4 regions of the Lelliottia sp. JS-SCA-14 genome follow, and region 4 is predicted to be linked to each of the others. Evidence: predicted binding sites of a transcription regulator. Region 4 holds the regulator's gene; each other region holds the start of a gene.
The links. Region 4 encodes CRP, which controls carbon source genes, mostly activating them, when cyclic AMP is high. Its sites were predicted from a motif close to ATGTGANNNNNNTCACAT; they were not measured.

Region 1 (4,832 bases), 370 kb from region 4:
CTCCAGATCGGCCCGCAGTTCGGTGGCATTGCGCGCTTTGCCCGGATAGTTGCCGGTCGCCTGAATGCCGCCCGTCAGCGCGCCACCGCTGTTTTCAAAGCCAGCGACGTCGTCGCCTTGCCAGCAGTGCATGGAGACCGGCAGACGGTCGAGCTGACGCAGCGCCTCTTCGACATCCACGCCCACGGCGGCGAAACGCTGTTTAGCCAGTTCCCAGGCTTGTTCAAGTTGAGTGGTCATGCGCAAAGCTCCTTTGTCAGTCGTTTTTGCAGAAACTGCGCCTGATAGCGGGCAATTTCATGGCAGGGATTAGGGGTAAAAATGGTGAGCGGGTAGTTGTGAGTCACCACCGCCCGGAAATCGTCAACACTGGAAAGCTCGTCCAGGGTCATCAGCTGAATGCCGATATTGCCCAGCGTCGAGGCCTCCACGGGGCCGGCGACCACGGTGATCCCGCAGGCGTCGGCGCAGAGCTGGTTCAGCAGCTGGTTCTGGCAGCCGCCGCCGACAATGTGCAGCTGGCTGAAGGGCTTACCGCGAAGCGCCGCCAGCTCGTTCAGGACGTCGGCGTAGAGCAGGGCGAGGCTGTCAAAAATGCAGCGCGCCAGCTCAGCCGGAGTCTGCGGCACGGGCTGCGCGCTCTCGCGGCAGGCGGCCTGGATCTCGGCGCTCATGTTGCGCGGATTGATAAAACGATCGTCGTTCGGGTTGATGACGAAACGACAGGCGGGCAGCTTTTCCGTGTCGGCAATCAGGCGCGCCAGGTCGGTAATGTTTTGCTCTTTCAGCACTCGCTGGAGCAGCCACAGCCCCATGATATTTTTCAGCACCCGGTAGCGGCCTTCCGCGCCGCCCTCGTTGGTGATGTTCGCCGCCAGCGACTTTTCGCAGGTGTAGGGCGTTTTGCTCTCAAAGCCCATCAGCGACCAGGTGCCGGATGAGAGAAAGGCCGCGTTTTTGTCTGCCAGCGGCGAGGCAATCACCGCGCTGGCGGTATCGTGGCTGGCGACGGCGACCACCGGGATTTCATTTTTCAGTGGGCAAATCCAGTGACCGATCACATTCCCGGGATGGGTCGGCGTACCGAACCAACTGGCTGCGGCGCCGGTCCAGCCGAGCAGGTGTTCATCCCAGGTATCGGAATTGATGTTCACCAGTTGGGTGGTGGTGGCGTTGGTGTATTCCCAGTTCATTTTCCCGGTCAGGCGGTAGCTGAAGTAATCCGGGATCAGCAGGGCGTGGGCGACGTTCGCCACCAGCTCCGGCTGCTGTTCCACCAGGGCGCGCAGCTGATAGAGGGTGTTAAAGGGTAAGAACTGGATGCCGCTGCGCCCGTAGATGTCGGCTTTGCCGAGCTGGTCAATGGCGCGGGCCATCACGCCGTCGGTCCGGCTGTCGCGGTAGGAGACGGGCAGGCCGATGCGGTTGCCGTTGCGGTCGAGCAGGACAAAATCGACGCCCCAGGTGTCAATCCCGATGCTGTCGATCAGAATCCCTTCGTCGCAGACCTTGTTCAGGCCGGTGCGGATTTCCGCTTCCAGACTGTCAATATCCCAGGTCTCCACGCCGTCCTGCTTTTGCAGGCAGTTACCGAAGCGATGGATTTCACGAAGCGAAAGTGCGCGCTGTGCAGGCACGTAGCTGGCGAGCATTACGCGCCCGCTGGATGCGCCTAAATCGACAGCCACACAATGGCGAGAGGTCATAATTCGGTCCTTCTTGGAGTCATTGCGAAACAGTCTAAGAAAGGGAAGAAAAACGCACCTTCTCGCCACTGACAGGCAAAATCCCGCGCTGGCAAGAAAGCAAAGATGAACGTGAGGGAGTTCACAGTTTCCAGTCATGACGCGGTTTTCAGGCCGTGTGACCGTTGCCGCATTTCCCGATCTTTCCCGCCGTTTCTTGAAAAACGGACAGGCTTTGCACGCTTTGACGTCGAAAATTGAAGGTGAGAAACCCGGCCCTTAATTACTATTTTGAGAACATTTCTCATTGGTGGTGGCCGTTATGACCGTACTGCACAGCGTGGATTTTTTCCCTTCAGGAAGTTCGCCGGTGGCGATCGAGCCGCGGCTGCCTCAGGCGGCTTTTCCTGAACATCATCATGATTTTCATGAGATTGTGATTGTTGAGCACGGGACGGGCATTCACGTGTTTAACGGCCAGCCCTACACCATCAGCGGCGGGACGGTATGCTTCGTGCGTGACCATGACCGGCACTTGTATGAACATACGGACAATCTGTGCCTGACCAACGTGCTCTACCGTTCTCCGGATGCGTTCCAGTTTCTCTCCGGGCTCAACCAGCTGCTGCCGCAGGAGCAGGACGGGCACTACCCATCGCACTGGCGAGTGAATCAGTCGACGCTGCAACAGGTGCGTCAGCTGGTGGGGCAGATGGAAAACGCCGAAGACAATGCCGAAACCCACGCCCGCGCCAGCCGGGAGCTGCTGTTTATGCAGCTGCTGGTGTTGCTGCGCCGCAGTAGCCTGGTGGAAGGGGCGGAAAACAACGATGCGCGCCTCAATCTGCTGATGGCGTGGCTGGAAGATCACTTCGCGGAAGAGGTGTGCTGGGAGACGGTGGCAGACAGGTTTTCACTCTCCCTGCGCACGCTGCATCGCCAGCTCAAGCAGCACACGGGCCTGACGCCGCAGCGCTATCTCAACCGGCTGCGGCTGATCAAAGCCCGCCACCTGCTGCGCCACACGGACGAGAGCGTGACGGATATCGCTTATCGCTGCGGGTTTGGCGACAGTAACCACTTTTCGACGCTGTTTCGCCGGGAATTTAGCTGGTCGCCGCGTGAAATCCGCCAGGGACGGGATGCGTCACTTCAGTAACGCGAGGACAATCACCGTTTTTTCAGCGCAAAACGGCTAATAATGGCAGGTTATTAGCCGCTGAGGTGTGTTGTGGGCGCTCCGTTAATCCTTCGTAAAACCGATTTCTTTGCTAACGCCGGGCAGGCCGTCGCGGTGGCCGATCGCTATCCGCAAAACGTCTTTGCCGAGCACACGCACGAGTTTTGCGAGCTGGTGCTGGTGTGGCGCGGCAACGGCCTGCACGTCCTCAACGACCGCCCGTATCGCATCACCCGCGGCGATCTGTTTTATATCCGCGCGGAAGACAAGCACTCCTACGCCTCGGTCAACGACCTGGTTTTACAGAACGTGATTTACTGCCCGGACCGGCTCAAACTCAATGTCGACTGGGCAGGGCATATCCCCGGATTTAATGAGGCGCACACCGCCCCGCAATGGCGCCTGAGTAGTAACGGCATGACCCAGGTGCGCCACGTCATCACCCAGTTAGAACAGGAGAGCCTGAAGGCCGAGCCGGGCGCGAACGAGATGGCCGAGCTGCTCTTCGCCCAGCTGGTGATGACCCTCAAACGCTACCGCTACGCCACGGACAACCCTTCAGCCACCGAGCAGGAAGCGCTGCTGGATAAGCTCATCACCACGCTCGCGGGAAGTCTGAACCGTAGCTTTGTGCTGGAGAAATTTTGTGAGCAGGAGCAGTGCAGCGAGCGCGCGTTGCGCCAGCAGTTCCGCACCCAGACGGGGATGACGGTGAACCACTACCTGCGCCAGCTGCGTATCTGCCACGCGCAGTATCTGCTGCAACATACGGAGCTGATGGTGAGTGAGGTCTCGACGCGCTGCGGCTTTGAGGACAGTAACTACTTTTCGGTGGTGTTCAATCGCGAGGTGGGGATGACGCCGGTTCAGTGGCGTCATCACAGTCGAAAAGCGGCGTGATTAATTCGCCATGCCAAGACCGACAATGTTGGCGGCAATAATAATCACCACGCAACCCAGGCTCAGCACGCTCACCGGACGCCGTCCGGCGTTGTTCCACTCTTTCAGCACCAGCCCGACAATCCCGCCGCACAGCACGTAGAAGCTCATGTGCAACATCCAGCTCATGTAGTCATACTGCGGCGGAATGCTGGCGTGGCCCCAGGCATAGAAGAAGAACTGCAGATACCACATCAGGCCGCCGAGTGCCGACAGCAGCACGTTGCTGATGATGAGGTGTTTTGCCAGCGAGAAGTCGGCTTTTACCGACAGGTTCTTCACTTTTGCCAGACGAATGAAGCAGAAGCCGAGGTTAACCAGCGCACCGCCGCCCATGATCACCACGTAGCTTGGCAAGGCAACGTAGAGCGGATCCACGCCCAGCGCGGCCGCCGCTTCATGCATCGGTTTGGCGGCGTTCATGGCAAACGACATCCCGGCGGAGAAAATGCCGCACATCACCGCCAGAATCAGCCCTTTCTTCAGGTTGAACTCTTCCGCACGAATACCCATTTTGCGCTCTTTCAACTGCCCCGCGCGGGTGACAATCCCCACGCCGACCACCGCCACCAGCACGCCCAGCAGCGTCATCTGGCCGCCTTTGGTGTTGATCAGTACGTCGAAATTACCGTTCAGGATTGGCGTCATCAGCGTGCCGACAATCAGGGTGATGCCAATCGCAATCCCGATGCCCATCGACATGCCGAGATAGCGCATGGTCAGGCCGTAGTTGATGTTGCCGATGCCCCACATCGCGCCGAACAGAAAGACCGGCAGCAGCGTGGAGGCGCTAAAGGAGGAGAAATACCCCCAGAAATCGGGCAACAGAATGGCGCTGATGGTCCACGGCAGGATCAGCCAGGAGACCGTACCGCCCACGGACCACATGGTTTCCCATGACCAGTGTTTCACCTTTTTAAACGGGGCATAGAAACAGGCTGCACTGGCTGCGCCTATCAAATGCCAGAAAATACCCATCGTAATCGCATGATTCATTTTTTTACGTCCTCATCGTTTTTATAGGCCGG
Region 2 (4,832 bases), 440 kb from region 4:
AACAGAGCCTAATCGCATGGCTGCGTTCGAAAAGGCCTTTCTCCAGCGCACCGCTGAGGCGGGAAATTCTTTCTGCTAATAAATGTGAGTGAGCCATAATTGTGTTGCGTCCTTTCGGCGTCGTCGCAGCTAATTGATGCGAGTATAGACGTTTCAGCATGGGCTGGTAATAGACTGAAGTGCGGCGCTATTTTCTTTGCGCTACATTAATACGCTTGCATTTAGGGGTACGATCTTGCGATTAATCGTGCATACTGTGCGCCTTTTTGTGGGCCAAGGGACTAAGCACACATTTGTTATACAACGAAAAGACTAGTCTATGAGCACTGATAATAAGCAATCATTACGCGCTATAACGCTGGCGGCCATTGGGGTTGTGTACGGTGATATCGGTACCAGCCCGCTCTATACGCTTCGCGAATGTCTGTCCGGTCAGTTTGGTTTTGGTGTTGAACGTGACGCCGTTTTTGGCTTTTTGTCACTCATCTTCTGGCTGCTGATCCTGGTGGTCTCGGTTAAATATCTCTCTTTCGTCATGCGCGCAGACAACGCCGGTGAAGGTGGGATCCTGACGTTGATGTCCCTTGCCGGGCGCAATACGTCGGCAAAAATGACCTCGTTCCTGGTTATTATCGGCCTGATAGGCGGCAGCTTCTTCTATGGAGAAGTGGTGATCACCCCGGCGATTTCGGTCCTCTCGGCGATAGAGGGGCTGGAGATTATCGCGCCGCAGCTGGATACCTGGGTGGTGCCCCTCGCCATTATTGTGCTGACCCTGCTGTTCGCGATTCAGAAGCATGGCACGGGGCTGGTGGGTAAGCTGTTTGCGCCGATTATGCTGGCCTGGTTCCTGATCCTGGCGGCGCTTGGCCTGCGCGGTATTCTCAGCAACCCAGAAGTGCTGCAGGCGCTGAACCCAATGTGGGCGGTCCACTTCTTCCTCGAATATAAAACCGTGTCGTTTGTTGCACTGGGTGCCGTCGTGCTGTCGATTACCGGTGTGGAAGCGCTGTACGCCGATATGGGCCACTTCGGTAAACTGCCGATTCGTCTGGCGTGGTTCTCCGTGGTGCTGCCCTCTCTGGCACTGAACTACTTCGGTCAGGGCGCGTTACTGCTCAAACATCCGGAAGCAATCAAGAACCCGTTCTTCCTGCTGGCTCCTGACTGGGCGCTGGTCCCGATGCTGATCCTCGCCACCCTGGCGACGGTGATTGCATCTCAGGCGGTGATTTCAGGCGTCTTCTCCCTGACGCGCCAGGCGGTTCGTCTGGGGTATCTGTCGCCGATGCGTATTATTCACACCTCGGAGATGGAATCCGGGCAGATCTACATTCCGTTCATTAACTGGCTGCTTTACTTCGCCGTGGTGATCGTGATTGTCAGCTTCGAGCACTCCAGCAACCTGGCGGCGGCGTACGGTATCGCGGTGACGGGCACCATGGTGCTGACCTCGATTCTCTCCACCACCGTGGCGTACCGAAACTGGCACTGGAACAAGTTCCTGGTGGCGCTGATTCTGATCGGTTTCCTGTGCATCGACGTGCCGCTGTTCTCCGCGAACCTCGACAAAATCGTCTCCGGCGGTTGGCTGCCGCTGACTCTGGGTCTGGTGATGTTCCTGGTGATGACCACCTGGAAGAGCGAGCGCTTCCGTCTGCTGCGCCGTATGCATGAGCACGGTAACTCTCTGGAAGCGATGATCGCTTCGCTGGAGAAATCCCCGCCGGTTCGCGTGCCGGGCACCGCGGTGTATATGTCGCGTGCGCTGAATGTGATTCCGTTTGCCCTGATGCACAACCTCAAGCACAACAAAGTTCTGCACGAGCGCGTGATCCTGCTGACGCTCAGAACCGAAGATGCGCCGTACGTGCATAACGTTCGTCGCGTGCAGATCGAGCAGTTGTCGCCGACCTTCTGGCGCGTGGTGGCGAGCTACGGCTGGCGTGAAACGCCAAACGTGGAAGAGGTGTTCCACCGCTGCGGTCTTGAAGGCCTGAGCTGCCGAATGATGGAAACCTCGTTCTTTATGTCCCACGAGTCGCTGATCGTTGGCAAACGTCCGTGGTATCTGCGTCTGCGCGGCAAGCTGTACCTTATCCTGCAGCGTAACGCCCTGCGCGCGCCCGACCAGTTCGAAATCCCGCCTAACCGCGTGATTGAGCTTGGGACGCAGGTCGAGATTTAACATCCGCAATACCTTCCAAAAATGCCGGGTGGCGCTTCGCTTACCCGGCCTACTTTACCCGTAGGCCCGCGCAAGCGTAGTGCCGCCGGGCAATTCTTTTGCTCCCCATTTCACTTAGCGAAACGTTTCGACGTTGATCACAATTCTGTTACGTCATGATGGTTTTCTGAACACCGTTGAGATTAAACTTATTTCAGCGAAACGTTTCGCTAGTGGAGCAAAAAAATGAAGAAAGGTACGGTTCTCAACTCTGAAATCTCATCGGTTATTTCCCGTCTTGGGCATACCGATACGCTGGTGGTTTGCGATGCAGGCTTACCGGTTCCGCGCAGCACAACCCGTATTGATATGGCGTTAACGCAGGGCGTGCCCTCGTTTATGCAGGTACTGGGCGTGGTGACGGCGGAGATGCAGGTTGAGGCGGCCATTCTCGCGACGGAGATCAAACAACATAATCCGCAACTCCACGAAACGTTGCTCAGCCACATTGAGCAACTGCAACAACACCAGGGAAACACCATAGAAATTCGTTACACAACGCACGAACAATTCAAACAACAAACCGCAGACAGTCAGGCGGTGATTCGCAGCGGGGAGTGTTCCCCGTATGCGAATATCATTCTCTGTGCTGGCGTCACCTTCTGAGGCCATCATGGACGCATTATTGCAACTTAAAGGGATCGATAAATCGTTCCCGGGCGTAAAAGCCCTCTCCGGCGCGGCGTTAAACGTTTACTCCGGGCGCGTTATGGCGCTGGTGGGTGAAAACGGCGCGGGCAAATCCACGATGATGAAAGTGCTCACCGGCATCTATGCCCGTGACGCCGGTTCGCTGCTGTGGCTGGGGAAAGAGACCACTTTCAACGGACCTAAATCCTCTCAGGAAGCCGGGATCGGCATCATCCATCAGGAACTGAACCTGATCCCGCAGCTCACCATTGCGGAAAACATCTTCCTGGGCCGCGAGTTCGTTAACCGCTTCGGCAAAATCGACTGGAAAAAGATGTACGCCGAGGCCGACATTCTGCTGGCGAAGCTGAACCTGCGCTTCAAAAGTGACCGTCTGGTGGGCGACCTGTCTATCGGCGATCAGCAGATGGTCGAAATCGCCAAGGTGCTGAGCTTCGAGTCAAAAGTCATCGTCATGGATGAACCGACCGACGCTCTGACCGATACCGAAACCGAATCCCTGTTCCGCGTGATCCGTGAGCTGAAATCTCAGGGGCGCGGGATCGTCTATATTTCCCACCGCATGAAAGAGATCTTCGAGATTTGCGATGACGTCACGGTGTTCCGCGACGGGCAGTTCATCGCCGAGCGCGAAGTCTCCTCACTGACTGAAGATACGCTGATCGAGATGATGGTGGGGCGTAAGCTCGAAGAGCAGTATCCACGCCTCGACAAAACGCCGGGCGCGGTTCGCCTTAAAGTCGACAACCTTTGCGGGCCGGGCGTGAACGATGTCTCCTTTACTCTGCGTCAGGGAGAAATCCTCGGCGTGGCAGGATTGATGGGCGCCGGTCGTACCGAGCTGATGAAAGTCCTGTACGGCGCGCTGCCGCGCACCAGCGGTTACGTTACCCTCGATGGTCACGAAGTGGTCACTCGCTCACCGCAGGATGGGCTGGCGAACGGCATCGTCTATATCTCCGAAGACCGTAAGCGCGACGGCTTAGTGCTGGGCATGTCGGTAAAAGAGAATATGTCCCTGACGGCGCTGCGCTACTTCAGCCGCAGCGGCGGCAGCCTGAAACATAAAGACGAACAGCAGGCAGTCAGCGATTTTATCCGCCTGTTCAACGTCAAAACGCCATCGATGGAACAGGCGATCGGCCTGCTCTCCGGCGGGAATCAGCAGAAAGTGGCGATTGCCCGCGGCCTGATGACGCGTCCGAAAGTGCTGATCCTCGACGAGCCGACCCGTGGCGTTGACGTCGGCGCCAAGAAAGAGATTTATCAGCTGATTAACCAGTTCAAGGCTGACGGTCTGAGCATCATTCTGGTCTCTTCCGAGATGCCAGAAGTATTAGGCATGAGCGATCGCATTATGGTTATGCATGAAGGGCATCTCGGCGGTGAATTCACTCGCGAGCAGGCCACCCAGGAAGTTCTGATGGCTGCCGCTGTGGGCAAGCTTAATCGCGTGAATCAGGAGTAAGAAGATGACTACCCAGGCTGTTGCTGGTCGCCGCTATTTCACTAAAGCATGGCTGTTGGAACAAAAATCGCTGATCGCCCTGCTGGTGTTGATCGCGATTGTGTCGACCATGAGCCCGAACTTTTTTACCGTTAATAACCTGTTCAACATTCTCCAGCAGACGTCCGTCAACGCCATTATGGCCGTGGGCATGACGCTGGTGATTTTGACGTCGGGAATCGACCTGTCCGTCGGTTCTTTGCTGGCGCTCACCGGCGCAGTAGCGGCCTCGATTGTAGGGATTGAGGTCAACGCGCTGGTGGCGATTGCGGCTGCGCTGGCGTTAGGTGCGGCTGTCGGTGCTGTTACCGGGATGATTGTGGCAAAAGGCCGCGTGCAGGCGTTCATCGCCACGCTGGTGATGATGCTGCTGCTGCGCGGCGTGACGATGGTTTACACCAACGGCAGCCCCGTCAATACCGGCTTTACCGACAACGCCGATCTGTT
Region 3 (4,832 bases), 220 kb from region 4:
GGTGACTAACGGTTTAAAAGGCATAATTTGCCTCCACTCAGAACTTGTAGCCGCGATGCAGCGCGACAACACCCGCCGTCAGGTTGAAGTACTCCACGTTTTCAAACTCGGCGTCCTGCATCATGGCTTTCAGGGTGTCCTGATCCGGGTGCATACGGATAGATTCCGCCAGATAGCGATAGCTTTCTGCGTCATTGGCCACCATTTCGCCAATGCGCGGCAGAATATGGAACGAGTAGGCGTCGTAGGCTTTGCTCAGCGGTTCGATAATCGGTTTGGAGAACTCCAGCACCAGCAGACGTCCACCCGGTTTCAGCACACGGTACATGGAACGCAGGGCTTTCTCTTTTTCGGTCACGTTACGCAGACCGAAAGAGATGGTGATGCAGTCAAAGGTGTTATCCGGGAACGGCAGGGCTTCGGCGTTAGCCTGAACGTATTCCACGTTACCCACTACGCCGATGTTGCGCAGTTTTTCACGCCCCATTTTCAGCATGGAGTCGTTGATATCCGCCAGCACCACGCGGCCGGTTTCACCGACCATACGGGAGAATTTAGCCGTCAGATCGCCGGTACCCCCCGCAAGATCCAGAACGGTTTGACCACGGCGAACACCGCTACAGTCGATAGTGAAACGCTTCCACAAGCGATGAATGCCGAATGACATCAGGTCATTCATGACATCGTACTTCGACGCCACGGAATGGAATACGTGGGCCACCATGTCAGCTTTCTGCTCTTTGGCGACAGTCTGGAAGCCAAAGTGCGTTGTTTCTTGTGAATCTTCAACCATCTCAGTGCCTGCTAATCAGTCAAATGTTCGTGAAGTGTATCAGATTGGACGCGATTGCCCTACGATTCAACCACCCTGAAAGAATCGTTCTGACGCCGTTTCGGGCGCCGCTTGCGCGGCTAAATCATTGTCATCACAGTCCATATTTTGTTCATCGACGCCTTCGCGCAGACGGTATTCTTCATCCTGCGCCGTGGCCTGTTCCGCCAGTTCCGGATTAATCTCGCGCTTCACCTCCACGCCCAGCGTGCGGAAGGCCTCGGCCTGCGAAAGCAAATTACCGCGCCCGGAAGCGAGTTTTTTCATTGCCTGGCGATAGTTATCCTGCGCGCGATCCAGGCTTTGCCCTACAGAGGACATATCGTCGACAAACAGGCGCATTTTGTCGTACAGCTTGCTGGCGCGGTCAGCGATCTGCTGCGCGTTGCGGCTCTGATGTTCGTAACGCCACAGGTTGGCAATAGTACGCAGCGCCACCAGTAGCGTGGTCGGGCTAACCAGCATAATGTTGTTTTTCAGCGCCTCGGTAATCAGCTCCGGCTGCCTGTCGAGGGCCAGCAGGAACGCCGGTTCGACGGGGATAAACATCAGCACATAGTCCAGCGAACGCAGACCGGGCAGTTGCTGGTAATCCTTGCGGCCCAGCATGCGGATGTGGTTTCGCACCGAGGCGATGTGCTCCTGCAGCGCGGATTCACGGGTGAAATCGTCTTCGGCATTGAAGTAACGCTCGTAGGCGACCAGCGTCATTTTGGCGTCAATCACCACGTCTTTGCCCTGCGGCAGCCGCACGATCACATCGGGCTGCATGCGCGAACGGGTATCGGTTTCGATGCTGACCTGGGTTTGATATTCATAGCCTTCACGCAGGCCGGACGCTTCCAGCACGCGGGTCAACACCACTTCTCCCCAGTTGCCCTGAGTTTTGTTGTCACCCTTCAGCGCCCGCGTCAGGTTAACCGCCTCCTGCGCCATTTGCGCATTCAGCTGCTGGAGATTACGGATTTCGTGGGCCAGCGTGTGGCGCTCGCGCGCTTCCATACCAAAGCTGTCCTGCACCTGTTTGCGAAAACCGTCGAGCTGTTCGCGCAGGGGGGTCAGCAGGCCGTTCAGACTCTGGCGGTTTTGTTCGTCGACGCGGCGGTTGCTCTGCTCGAATATGCGGTTGGCGAGGTTTTCGAACTGCTCGCTGAGGCGCTGTTCGCTGTTGATCATCTGGCGGATTTTGTCTTCCGCATGCAGTTGGGTAGATTCCAGACGGGTGGTGACTTCGCGGAGATCCGCTTCGAGGGAGGTGTTGATGTCGCGCAGGTTGCGCAGTTCGTTGTTGAGCAGCTCACACTCATCGCGCCAGTGGGCGCTCTGGGCCAGCTGCTGTTTCGTCGCGCTCAGCTCCGCGACCATCTCTTCGCGGTCAATCAGCTGTTCCGCTTTATGCTGCGCATGTTGGTAGCCTGAAATCAGCCAGCCAATGGCCAGCCCCGCCAACGCTATCGCCGCATAAATGATGATTGAGATATCCACACCGCCTCCTGCATCAAACCGTTACCGCACAAAATAGAATTGTGCTGTATAAACGTCCAGTTTAAAAGGGTTTTCCTGCGAGGCGCTACGCAAAAAGAAAAGGCCGAACGCGTCGGCCTTATACAGAATGCAGTGTGATTAGATCAGGCGGCGAGCCGCTTCAACCACGATTTTCACCGCGTGGCTTTCGGTCTGCTTCATGGTTTCAGCGTTCGGGATCTCTTGCTGAGTACGGTTGACGATCACGCCCGCCACCATGCCCGCACGCAGACCCTGGCTTGCGCACATGGTCAGCAGCGTTGCCGATTCCATCTCATAGTTCATGACGCCCATTGACTGCCACTCTTCCATGGAGCCTTTGAAACGGCTGACTACACGACCAGAGAAGGTGTCGTAGCGCTCCTGGCCAGGGTAGAAGGTGTCAGAAGAGGCGGTCACGCCGATGTGGGTGGTTGCACCGATAGATTTAGCCGCTTCAACCAGCGCTGTCGTACATTCGAAGTCCGCAACCGCCGGGAATTCCATTGGCGCGAAGTGCAGGCTTGCCCCATCCAGACGCACAGACGCGGTGGTCACCAGAACGTCACCGACGTTGATGTGCGGCTGAATCGCACCGGTCGTACCGATACGCAGGAAAGTACGAATGCCCAGCTGCGCCAGCTCTTCCACAGCAATAGAGGTAGACGGGCCGCCGATACCGGTCGAGCACACGATAACCGCTTTGCCGTCCAGCTCTGCACGCCAGGTGGTGAATTCACGATGCGCTGCCAGCTTGACCGGCTTATCCATCAGCGCGGCGATCTTTTCCACACGCTCAGGATCGCCCGGGACGATAGCCAGCGTAGCCCCTTGTAGATCGTTTTTAGTGAGGCCGAGATGAAAAACATCAGACTTAGACATAGGTGACTCCTCTGTGGGTCGGTGTGTCAGAAGAAGTAAAACGGTACTTTACAGAAGCACCAGGCTTAATTTCGTGACACACCTCACCATGAATGAAAATGGTTGCAGTTAATTTCCATAAAATAGTGATTTACATCACATTAACAAGTTATATCGTTCAGCGCTGCACAAAAGATAGCCCGTTTCGGGCACTGTGAGTTGTTAACTTGAGGTCTATATTTACTTTTGCGCTAACAGGTACGGAGAATACCATGACACAAAAGACCCATTTTGCACCTGCTGCAGCCCCTCACGCCGCGACCATCGTCTCCACCTCAGAAGAAGCCATTTCCGCAGGCGAAACCTCGATCCCCACGCAGGGTGAGAACATGCCCGCCTACCACGCTCGCCCGAAAGAGGCGGACGGTCCGCTGCCAATCGTGATTGTGGTGCAGGAGATTTTTGGCGTTCACGAACACATTCGCGATATTTGCCGCCGTCTGGCGCTGGAAGGTTATCTGGCCGTCGCACCAGAGCTCTATTTCCGCCAGGGCGACCCCAACGACTACAGCGATATCCCGACCCTTTTCAGTAATCTGGTCAGCAAAGTGCCGGATGCACAGGTGCTGGCCGATCTGGACCACGTCGCCAGTTGGGCCGCGCGCAACGGCGGCGATCCGCATCGTCTGCTGGTCACCGGTTTTTGCTGGGGCGGGCGCATCAGCTGGCTGTATGCCGCCCACAATCCGCAGCTGAAGGCTGCCGTGGCCTGGTATGGCAAACTGGTCGGTGAGAAAACGCTGAATTCGCCGAAGCATCCGGTGGATATCGCCACCGATCTCAACGCGCCGGTGCTGGGGCTGTACGGCGGGCAGGATACCGGGATCACCCTGGAGAGCGTGGACACCATGCGCCAGGCACTCCGCGCCGCCAATGCGAAAGCCGAGATCGTGGTCTATCCCGACGCGGGCCACGCCTTTAACGCCGACTATCGCCCGAGCTATCACGAAGAGTCCGCCAAAGACGGCTGGCAGAGAATGCTGGCGTGGTTCAGGCAGTATGGCGTCAAAAAGTGATTATCTGGCCCTGGTACACACCGGGGCCAAATTAAGTGTATCTGATCACAGACTTGCGACAATTTTTTTCATGGAAACCACCTCACGCATCAACTTTTTTGTTGCTGGCTCCAATGTTATGACTCCCCTCACACTCCCCCTGCGCTGCACTCGTCTGATACAAAAAATTCGTTGCTGTGCGTAAAACTATTTTCCTGTTTAACCCTACTTTTCTCCTGGATACTCAGTACCAGACCAAATGAATCGTCATTCTGCGAACAGGAGATTTACCATGACGCAACACGAGTTTCATGCCCAACCTTTTGCGCTGCCTTTTGATCCGCAAACTACGGCGCTGGTGATGATTGATATGCAGCGCGACTTTGTCGAAGCCGGTGGTTTTGGCGAAGCGCTGGGCAACGATGTTTCACTGGTTCGAACGGCGATTGAACCCTGCAAAAGAGTGCTGGCAGCAGCCCGCGACCAGGGCGTGCTGGTGATCCATACCCGTGAAGGCCATCGCGCCGATCTGAGTGATTGCCCGGCGGCGAAACTGACGCGCGGCGGTAAAACCTTTATTG
Region 4 (4,832 bases):
CGTGGTCATGGCGTTGATATGCTCGACGATAAACTGGCTGTGCGTCACCCACAGTTTCATATCCGCCAGATAGTGCGAGTTAAAGCCCGGCTCCTGCATCGCCTGGTTTAGCGAGTTAAACAGGGCGTTGTGCGCCTGGTTGACCTTCATGCGCTGATAGGCCAGCGGCGAGGCTTTCGGGTCGTCGCTCAGTATCAAACGAATCGCCTGCTGATCGGCTTCGAGCGCATCGTGGGCGTTCTGGCGTAACAAGCCGCTTTGCCATTGCGGCCACAGCCAGACCATGCCGCCGAAGGCGATCAAACAGCCAATAAGCGTATCCACCAGCCGCGCGACAATGTACTGCTCGCCGTTCAGGGTCAGGAGTTGCAGGGTATATACCGCCGTCACCGTAAACCCGACCATCGCCCAGCCATAGTTTTTACGGATGATCAGATAGCCCACGAGCGTAATCACCAGCATTCCCGCGAGGGTGTAGCCGTCGGGAACGTGGAAGTGCAGCGTCACCCCGGCAATCACTAACCCGGCAAAAGTCCCGAGCGCCCTGTGAAGAATGCGCACTCGCGTGGCGCCATAGCCGTTCTGGGTGACAAACAGCACGGTCATGAGGATCCAGTAGGGCTTCGGTAAGTGCAGCGCGACGCCCATCAGGCTCGCCACGCTGAGCATGACGCTGATGCGCGCGGCGTTGCGCAGGGCGGAGGATTTCAGCGACAGATAGCTTTTCAGCGCGGGCAGCAGCGGCAGACGTTTTTGCTTATCGGCCATCAGGTCGCGGGAGTAGAGCGGACGCTGGGTGCGCAGCACGCGCGCGATGCGGCTAAAGTGCCATGCGCAGAACTGTCCGACCGGGTTATCCGGGTGCTGGCGCGCGATTTTCTCCAGCGCTCCCAGCTGCTTATCCATGGTAAAGCGCGTCGGGTAGCGGTGATACAGAATATCGTCCGCCAGCACGCGCAGGCGAGTCGCGACCGTCTGGGCATTCCAGCGGATCACCGCCTCGGCGTGGCTGCGTTCCACCAGCTTTTGCACCTCCTGCGGGTGATGCAGGCTGACGGAGATATGCTCCTGCAGATCCAGCCCGACCTGGAAGACGCGCAGCAGGCGTTTGTATTCATGATTTTTATTGGCCGCCAGCATGTGCAGCTGCTGATAACACTGGCTGATGAGATCGACCACTTTTTGCTGGCGCGACAGCAGCGGTGGCAGGGACTTTTCGGGGTCAGTGTGCTGCGTCAGCAGGGTGTATTTAGCTTCGCAATATTCGGCGAGCTGGACGTAGAGCAGGCTCAGGGATTCGCGCAGCGGCTGCTCTCGCCACATCCAGAACCAGAACCAGTTAAACAGCCCGTACCACAGCGTGCCGGCGGCATAGATCAGCAGCGGCTCCCAGACGGGCATATTTCCGGCGAGACTCAGCGTGAAAATGGCGGCAATGAGCGATGCGGGCAGCAGGCGGGCGTGAAGCGCGCTGATCTCCGCCGTGACGCCCAGCGTCATCGCCAGCACGGTCAGAATGAGCGGCAGCGGGATATCGCGCGCCAGCAGCAGCTGCACGGCGAGGCTGCATCCGGCAAACAGGCAGCCGCCGATAATCAGACGTTTGAAAAAGCGTTTGTGGGGAGTATCGAGACCGGCAATGTTGCAGCAGGCGGGGACGAGAGAGAACAGCAGCCCCTGTTGCAGATGACCGAGGATCAAACCAACGGCCACGGGAAGACATAACACCAGAGTTTGACGTAGTGCGTAGTTAACTTCCGGGTGATAAATCAGCCTGCGCCACATAGTCGTCAGAGACAAAAACGGCGTGACATCTTGCGATGGCACGCCGAATTTTGCGGAATTAACGGGTCCCGTAGACCACGATAGTTTTACCGTGAGCGGAGATCAGGTTTTGATCTTCCAGCATTTTCAGGATACGACCTACGGTTTCGCGAGAACAGCCCACGATCTGACCAATTTCCTGACGGGTAATTTTAATTTGCATACCGTCCGGGTGGGTCATGGCGTCAGGTTGTTTCGCCAGGTTCAGCAGCGTCTGCGCGATGCGACCGGTGACGTCCAGGAAAGCGAGGTTGCCCACTTTCTCGGAAGTGACCTGCAGGCGGCGAGCCATCTGCGAAGAAAGGCGCATCAGGATGTCCGGGTTCACCTGGATCAGCTGACGGAATTTCTTGTAGGAGATCTCAGCGACTTCACACGCGGTTTTCGCACGCACCCAGGCGCTACGTTCCTGGCCTTCTTCAAACAGGCCCAGTTCACCGATGAAATCGCCCTGGTTCAGATAAGAAAGGATCATCTCTTTCCCTTCTTCATCTTTGATCAGCACTGCCACCGAGCCTTTGACGATGTAATACAACGTTTCCGCTTTTTCACCCTGGTGAATCAGCGTGCTCTTCGATGGGTACTTATGAATGTGGCAATGAGACAAGAACCATTCGAGAGTCGGGTCTGTTTGCGGTTTGCCAAGCACCATGCGCTGTTATCCTCTGTTATAAGCTGTCTCAGAGTCAAAATCGCATCCTGACTCTGGGGTTGCAATCGAATTCTTACCCGTACCTGGGAAGTGGCTGTCGCACTGTTCGCAGCCAGTAAAGTTTGATGTCCTCTGCATACATGTGTAACGTCAATGTATTACTGTAGCATCGAGACTGTTTTAGCATAGCTTTAGCCGCGTGTCTCCTGGTGTCTCGCTTCAGCATGATGCAGGTCGCCTTCCGTTGCGAGAATTGTAACGCACGCGTAATCTGTTCATAAAAATGCAACTTCGGAGTTAATAAAAATGCAAGCGCGTGTGAAATGGGTTGAAGGTTTAACGTTCCTTGGCGAATCCGCTTCAGGGCACCAGATTTTGATGGACGGTAACTCCGGAGATAAAGCGCCAAGCCCGATGGAAGTGGTGCTGATGGCGGCTGGCGGGTGCAGCGCGATTGACGTGGTGTCGATTCTGCAAAAAGGCCGTCACGATGTGACCGACTGCGAAGTGAAGCTGACCTCAGAGCGTCGCGAAGAAGCGCCGCGTCTGTTTACGCATATCAATCTGCATTTTATCGTCACCGGAAAAGAGCTGAAAGATGCCGCCGTGTCCCGCGCGGTGGATCTGTCTGCGGAGAAGTACTGCTCTGTGGCGCTGATGCTGGAAAAAGCGGTGAAGATTACGCATTCGTATGAAGTGATTGACGCTTAAAACAAAGCCCGGTGGCGCTACGCTTACCGGGCCTACAAAAGCATGAACGTAGGCCGGATAAGCGCAGCGCCATCCGGCAACAAACCTCAGGCGATCTTCTTGCCTTCCATCAACCGCTGCACCAACGGCATCATGATCAACTCCATCGCCAGCCCCATCTTCCCGCCCGGTACCACCAGCGTATTGATATGCGAAATGAATGAGCCCTGCAGCATCGCCAGCAGCCACGGGTAATCAATGCCTTCCAGGTTACGGAAATGGATCACCACAAAGCTTTCATCCAGTGAAGGAATGGTTTTCGCTGCAAACGGGTTAGAGGTGTCGACTGTTGGAACGCGCTGGAAGTTGATGTGGGTGCGGGAAAACTGCGGCGTCAGGAAGTTAATGTAATCCTCCATCGAACGCACCACCGAATCCATCACCGCTTCGCGCGAATGGCCGCGCTCGCTCATGTCGCGGGTCAGCTTTTGAATCCACTCCAGATTGACAATCGGCACCACGCCGACCAGCAGATCCACGTGGCGCGCCACGTCATGCTGCGGCGTCACCACGCCGCCGTGCAATCCTTCGTAAAACAGCACGTCAGTCGGCTCCGGCAGGGGCTGCCACGGAGTGAATGTGCCTGGCACCTGATTCCAGGGTACCGCTTCATCGTAGGTGTGCAGGTATTTGCGCGACTGGCCTTTGCCCGTGTGGCCGTAGTCCTGAAAGGTTTGTTCCAGCAGGCCAAAGTCGTTGGCGTCTGGCCCGAAGTAACTGATGTGCTTGCCTAAATCGCGGGCCTTGCGGATAGCCATGTCCATTTCAGGACGGGTGAAGCGATGAAAGCTATCGCCCTCCACCTCGGCCGCGCGCAGGTTGAGCTGCGCGAAGATCTTGCGAAAAGCGAGGCTGGTGGTGGTGGTTCCCGCACCACTCGAACCCGTAACGGCAATAACCGGATGTCTGGCGGACATAGCAACTCCCTGAATGGAAAGATGGAACAATCAACCGCGAAACTGATTGCGCGGCATGATGTTGACCGTTTCGTGCAGTTCAGACCACACCAGCAACACCTCGCCGCTTTGTAGCTGCCGTTTGACATCGGCGACCTTTTGTTCGAGCGAACGCTCATGTTCACCATAATCGGTGCCTTCGCGTAATACAAAGCTTTCAATCAGGCTATCCAGCGTTTCGGGAGCCAGATCCTGCCAGGGAATCATCATTTTACTCTCTCCAGAAATGGGGTTAACCAGTCAGGGATGCGCGATTCCAGCCACATTTTCGGGCGGCGCAAGGTGCCGGTGATAAAGCCGACGTGGCCGCCGTGTTCCGTCAGTTGATACTGCACGTTCGCCGGCAGATGTTCCGGCGCTGGAATGGAGTGATGATCCATAAAGGGATCGTCCTTCGCATGGATGATCAGCGTCGGTTTGGTGATCTGGTTTAGCAGCGGCATGGCGCTACACTGACGATAGTAGTCGATCGCGTCGGCAAAGCCGTGGATCTTCGAGGTGATCATATCGTCAAACTCGCGCAGGCGACGCATTCGCTTCAGCTGTTGCAGGCTGATCGGCAGGGTATCCGGATAGGCCTTCAGCTTACGCGCGGCGTTGGCTTTGAGCAGGTTCAGCAGATAGCGCTGATAGACCCGCGAAAAGCCTTT

Region 1: a site for CRP is predicted at 1,862-1,879, ahead of rhaS (HTH-type transcriptional activator RhaS). Genes of this name have one in related genera too.
Region 2: a site for CRP is predicted at 2,314-2,331, ahead of rbsD (D-ribose pyranase). Genes of this name have one in related genera too.
Region 3: a site for CRP is predicted at 3,341-3,358, ahead of udp (uridine phosphorylase). Genes of this name have one in related genera too.

Annotation. Positions count from the first base shown of each region.
Region 1 covers NZ_CP141606.1:4,809,902-4,814,733, reverse strand. Annotated here, with positions in the region: gene rhaA (L-rhamnose isomerase) at 1-240, opposite strand, end outside; gene rhaB (rhamnulokinase) at 237-1,706, opposite strand; gene rhaS (HTH-type transcriptional activator RhaS) at 2,008-2,844, shown strand; gene rhaR (HTH-type transcriptional activator RhaR) at 2,917-3,765, shown strand; gene rhaT (L-rhamnose/proton symporter RhaT) at 3,766-4,800, opposite strand.
Region 2 covers NZ_CP141606.1:4,885,706-4,890,537, reverse strand. Annotated here, with positions in the region: gene ravA (ATPase RavA) at 1-97, opposite strand, end outside; gene kup (low affinity potassium transporter Kup) at 320-2,188, shown strand; gene rbsD (D-ribose pyranase) at 2,414-2,833, shown strand; gene rbsA (ribose ABC transporter ATP-binding protein RbsA) at 2,841-4,346, shown strand; gene rbsC (ribose ABC transporter permease) at 4,351-4,832, shown strand, end outside.
Region 3 covers NZ_CP141606.1:4,665,730-4,670,561, forward strand. Annotated here, with positions in the region: gene ubiJ (ubiquinone biosynthesis protein UbiJ) at 1-24, opposite strand, end outside; gene ubiE (bifunctional demethylmenaquinone methyltransferase/2-methoxy-6-polyprenyl-1,4-benzoquinol methylase UbiE) at 38-793, opposite strand; gene rmuC (DNA recombination protein RmuC) at 860-2,317, opposite strand; gene udp (uridine phosphorylase) at 2,456-3,217, opposite strand; gene U9O48_RS21815 (dienelactone hydrolase family protein) at 3,469-4,272, shown strand; gene U9O48_RS21820 (cysteine hydrolase family protein) at 4,544-4,832, shown strand, end outside.
Region 4 covers NZ_CP141606.1:4,441,433-4,446,264, reverse strand. Annotated here, with positions in the region: gene U9O48_RS20845 (YccS/YhfK family putative transporter) at 1-1,785, opposite strand, end outside; gene crp (cAMP-activated global transcriptional regulator CRP) at 1,844-2,476, opposite strand; gene U9O48_RS20835 (OsmC family protein) at 2,783-3,187, shown strand; gene U9O48_RS20830 (phosphoribulokinase) at 3,274-4,143, opposite strand; gene U9O48_RS20825 (YheU family protein) at 4,174-4,392, opposite strand; gene U9O48_RS20820 (hydrolase) at 4,389-4,832, opposite strand, start outside.